Regions from separate parts of the Lysinibacillus sp. FSL L8-0126 genome, predicted to be linked through region 1. Evidence: riboswitches for the same ligand, from Rfam matches in the RefSeq annotation. Region 1 holds a riboswitch; the other holds the start of a gene.
The links. Region 1 has a riboswitch for preQ1 ahead of queF (preQ(1) synthase). Riboswitches for the same ligand answer to the same signal wherever they lie in the genome.
Positions count from the first base shown of each region.

Region 1 (2,467 bases):
TGCTTCGCTCCTACTTGACTCGCTAAAACACCTGCAAACGAAAGAAAGAGAAGATTTCGACCAGGGACAAAAGTCGATGGAAGCTCACCATTATTTCCGTCTTCTACTGTAATATCTTGTCGTGTCAAAGCATTTGGAGCAAGCTGGTTCAGGAGTGACATATCAAGAAGATGATGCTTGATACCAAGTTCACCCACTATCTCCTTTGCACATTCAATTTCAAGGCGATGCCTTTGACCATAATCAAAAGTGACTGCCTCAACCTCTTTAAAACGTTCCTTTGCCCAAAACAAACAAGTTGTACTGTCCTGACCTCCACTAAATACAACAATTGCTTTTTCCTGCTTCATCTATAAAACTCCCTTATATCGAAAAAACAGCACTCTAAGAAAAAGTGCTGCTTTCTTCTTAGTTTTTTTAAGAGGGTAGCTAAAAACCTCTTTCTTGATGGAACTATTTAAATCTCCATTTATCGATTATCAATTTTTTCTGGATTAAGATCGTGGTTCATTAAACGATAATTGGCGATTTCTTCGTATTTCGTTCCTGGCTTCCCATAGTTACACCATGGATCGATCGAGATACCCCCACGTGGCGTAAACTTCCCCCAAACCTCAATATATCGTGGATCAAGCAATGCAATTAAGTCATTCATAATGATATTAACGCAATCTTCATGGAAATCACCGTGATTTCTAAAACTGAATAAATACAACTTTAGTGATTTACTTTCAACAATTTTTTTATCTGGGATATACGAAATGTACATCGTAGCAAAATCAGGCTGATTTGTAAGCGGGCATAAACTAGTAAACTCTGGACAATTAAATTTAACGAAATAATCTCGATTGGCATGCAGATTATCTACAGCCTCCAATACCTCAGGTGCATAATCATAGGAATACTTTGTACCTTGATTACCTAATAGCGTTAAATCCTTTAATCCTTCTTCATGACTTCGGCCAGACATAAAAAAACCTCCTTGTAAAATGTTTCCCAACACTTTTCAAGAGAGGCATCACCAAGCATTCTATTTAAAACATACGTAAACACATAAAAAAAAGCCACGTCCAATATGGACATGGCATTATTGTCATGTTTCCATAGTTTTTTATAGAGGGTATCAGCTATGAACCTCTCCCGTTCTAGTCCGGGCATTCTTTTCTTCAATATCGTACAAAAAATAATACAGCACGTCAAATGGATTTTTTTAAAAAATCTTTCTGTATGGAGTGTGGTTTGAAAGCATTACTAAAGAATTGATTCAAAGGATTTAGAATCGGATTTTTATATTTTCTTTAGAACCGTCGCACTTACTTATGGTACGGTTCTCCGTAACTGTTCAAACAGCAAACCCAAATTCACTTATCTCCAAATAAATAGTTCATCTTCTTTAATTTAAACTTTTATTAATACCATTTTGAAAACAATTAATGTTTTTTATCTTGATGTTTCTTCAGTATTTTCCCCGCTTTGGATTTAGCTGAATTACTAGAACTTTTACTACTAAGAGTTTTCCCTGCTTTCCCCACTTTTCCGCCCGAATGTTTTGTCATACAATCTCACCTCCATTGTTAAATCTAAATTTGTATCTCTATATTTTTTTAAAATGATTCATTTTTGTTTTCTATTTTCCTAACTAATGTAACGATTTGTGGTTCTTGATATTCAAGGTAACCATTATCAACATTGGTGATTTCTTCAATAAAGTCTGTAGGAAGTAATACATTGTAATTTTTTAAAATTTCTTTTGGTATTTCATATCCCTTAAAAACACCATTTTCTACCAATAATTCAATAGCTTGCTTTAAAGCAATTGGTTTCGAAATTGATTTTATATTATCTAGAGGTTCGTTAGTTCTCCATTTTCTATAACTTATTTGTCTTTGCAATTTCTGATAATCTTCACTAGAAATTATACCTAGATTAAAAGCTCTCATTACCATAGCACCAATAGAGACTTGCCATTTTTTCTTTAGATTAACGTAATAATCTAGATTTAAAGGATCTAAGCCTACATCTTTTGAAAAAGCGCTTCTGGGTAACATAAAACAAGCAGCAAATTCATTAGCTTCTTCTTCCATTTCCTTATATTCCTCTTTTTCTAAGCTTTGGGGGTCTAATACTTCAGAGTGTAAAACCCAGTGACCTAATTCATGAGCTATGCTGAATTGTTGTCTATAATAGGAATAGTCTTCTCCTTCTAGTACTACAGTGTAGTATACATTCCCATTAATTTTCGTTTGACTACTAAAGGCATCAACTTTATCCATATTATTTGAAATTAATGAAACTACAAAACCTTGCTCTTCTAATATTCTTAAGATGTTGCTTATAGGTTTATCAGATAATCCGAAATCATTTCGTATCTGATAGGCAAGTGCTTCAATTGATTCAAAATTATCAACCTTTGGTTTCGTAGGTAATTCTGGAAAATCTATATAATTCTCCAAGAAATCTCTTATTA
Region 1 is NZ_CP152028.1:1,567,891-1,570,357, reverse strand. Features, by position in the region: gene queC (7-cyano-7-deazaguanine synthase QueC) at 1-350, opposite strand, end outside; gene queF (preQ(1) synthase) at 470-970, opposite strand; PreQ1 riboswitch class I at 1,098-1,144, opposite strand; gene MHI34_RS07545 (hypothetical protein) at 1,431-1,556, opposite strand; gene MHI34_RS07540 (XRE family transcriptional regulator) at 1,605-2,467, opposite strand, start outside.

Region 2 (2,467 bases), 610 kb from region 1:
CCACCGCCAACACAGGCAAGGATCGCTGCGGGTAGCTTTCCTTCTTTTTCTAAAATCTGTTCACGACTTTCGCGACTAATCACAGATTGGAAGTGTTTAACCATTGATGGGAAGGGATGTGGCCCAACTGCTGAACCTAATAAGTAAAACGTTGTTTCATAGTTTTCGACTAAGTCAGCGAATGCTTCATCAACTGCATCCTTTAGGCGACCCTGTCCTTTATCAACCGCTACGACTTTCGCGCCAAGAAGCTCCATGCGAAACACGTTCAATGCTTGACGTTTTGTATCCTCTAAGCCCATATAAATAGTGCAATCCATTCCAAACATGGCACAAGCAGTCGCAGTTGCTACACCATGTTGACCTGCACCTGTTTCGGCAATAACGCGATTTGCCCCCATACGTTTGGCTAGTAAAATCTGTCCCAATACATTATTAATTTTATGTGAGCCTGTATGGTTAAGATCTTCACGTTTTAAATAAATTTTTGCGCCACCCAATTGCTTTGTTAAATTTTCTGCAAAATAAAGTGGGGATTTACGACCAACATACTCACGGAAATAGTAATCCAATTCTTTTTTAAATTCTTCATCATCTTTAAACTTTTGGAAATGCTCATCTAGAATAGTTAAGACATTTTGAAGCTCCTTTGGAACAAAGCTTCCGCCAAATTCTCCGAAATAACCTTTTTTCTCTACTACTTTACTCATCTTTACTCGACTCCTCTATGCTAATTTTTCCATAAAAAAAAGCCACTCTAATCCTCTTAAAAAGGACGAGTAACCGTGGTGCCACCTTCATTCGCAATTTTTGCGCGCTTTCTTACTCCGATAACGGGGAGTGAATCGGCCTTACATTTAATAAGGCTGCTCTGAAGTCCATTCACAAGTATCTACTACTGGTTTGCACCATTCACCAGCTCTCTGAAAGTAACCATGCTTGCTACTACTCTTCTTCCTTGCATTTATATTAGAAAGAATTGTAGTTTATTTTCAGAATAGTGTCAAGAAAAAAAGACGAATCTAAAAAGACTCGTCTGTTAAATCAAATGATGAAAGTGAAGGCGTTTATTGAGTGCATACATAATCGGTGCACCAACAGCTAACACAACAAATTCACCTGCCGCCACTGTTAGCCAAGTCCAGAAGAATGGTAGTTCTAAGGCCAAATTCAACTCGAAGGCAATAATAAACATTGTGCAAGTAAATAATAATGTATTAATAATTAAACGTGCCCAAATATTTTTGACATATTTACAGATTAAAATGAACAGTCCAAGTGTAATCATCGAATGACCAACACCAAACACTAAATCGTAAATGCCAAGTGGTGAAAATAGATTAGAGATCAATACACCAATAATGATCCCTACGGCAAAGCGTGGGTTAAAGGCAACCAAATGGTTAAACATTTCAGATACACGGAATTGTACCTCTGTAAAACCAAACGGTGCAACAAGCATTGTCACCGCAATATATAGCGCTGCAATAATACCACTTGCTGCTAAAAATTTTATCTTCATATTCATTTCTCCTTAGTTTTTTTGCGTGGGATGGTTACGAACCACGGTGCTTTCACACAAGATAATATTTTATTATAGATATCTAGCAGAAGTCAAATGTCAGACTTTTTGTCTATATGACACACTTCGTAAAATTGTCATAAATATTTTTTACTATTTTTTAAAAAGAAAGCAATTAACTAAAATAGCGTAGTTTAGCGGTTTAAAGCGGCGAATTGAATGAAAAACTAAAATGTTTCGTGAGTTTTAAAAGTCAGAACATTCATAATGTTGTTGACGGAGCTTGATAATAACGATAATATAGCGATACATTCACACTTTGTTTGGATAAAGTGTGATAGATATTGAGAATATAATCGGGGGGATTATTTGTGAAGAACAGTGTAAAAAAGCTTTCATTCCTTCTTTTTGGATTAGTGTTACTACTTGCTGCTTGCGGTAGTAGCGGATCTAGTTCAACAGATTCAAAAGGGAATGAATCAAACAATGCAAGTGAGAGCGGGAATACAGAGGATAAAACATATAAAATCGGGATTACTCAAATTGTAGAGCATCCATCATTAAACGCAGCAACGGAAGGCTTTAAAAAGGCAATTGAAGATGCTGGCTTAAAAGTAGACTACGATCCACAAATTGCACAAGGAGATAACAGTCTTAACACAACGATTGCTAACAATCTAGTAAGTGCAAACGTAGATTTAATTTTTGCTAACTCCACACCTTCTGCACAAGCAGCGGCAACAGCCACAAGTGATATTCCAATTATCTTCACATCTGTCACAGATGCTGTTGGTGCACAGTTAATCGAATCAATGGAGAAGCCAGGAAAAAATGTTACAGGAACAATTGATTTACATCCTGAAACGATTTCTAAAACAGTCGCATTCCTAAAAGAGCTTGGCGCCAAAAAAGTAGGGATGGTCTACAATGCTGGTGAGCAAAACT
Region 2 is NZ_CP152028.1:960,087-962,553, reverse strand. Features, by position in the region: gene trpB (tryptophan synthase subunit beta) at 1-710, opposite strand, end outside; T-box leader at 769-968, opposite strand; gene MHI34_RS04580 (QueT transporter family protein) at 1,040-1,522, opposite strand; PreQ1 riboswitch class I at 1,529-1,573, opposite strand; gene MHI34_RS04575 (ABC transporter substrate-binding protein) at 1,894-2,467, shown strand, end outside.
Region 2: it holds a riboswitch for preQ1, as region 1 does, so the genes downstream of both, MHI34_RS04580 (QueT transporter family protein) here and queF (preQ(1) synthase) in region 1, are expected to answer to the same signal.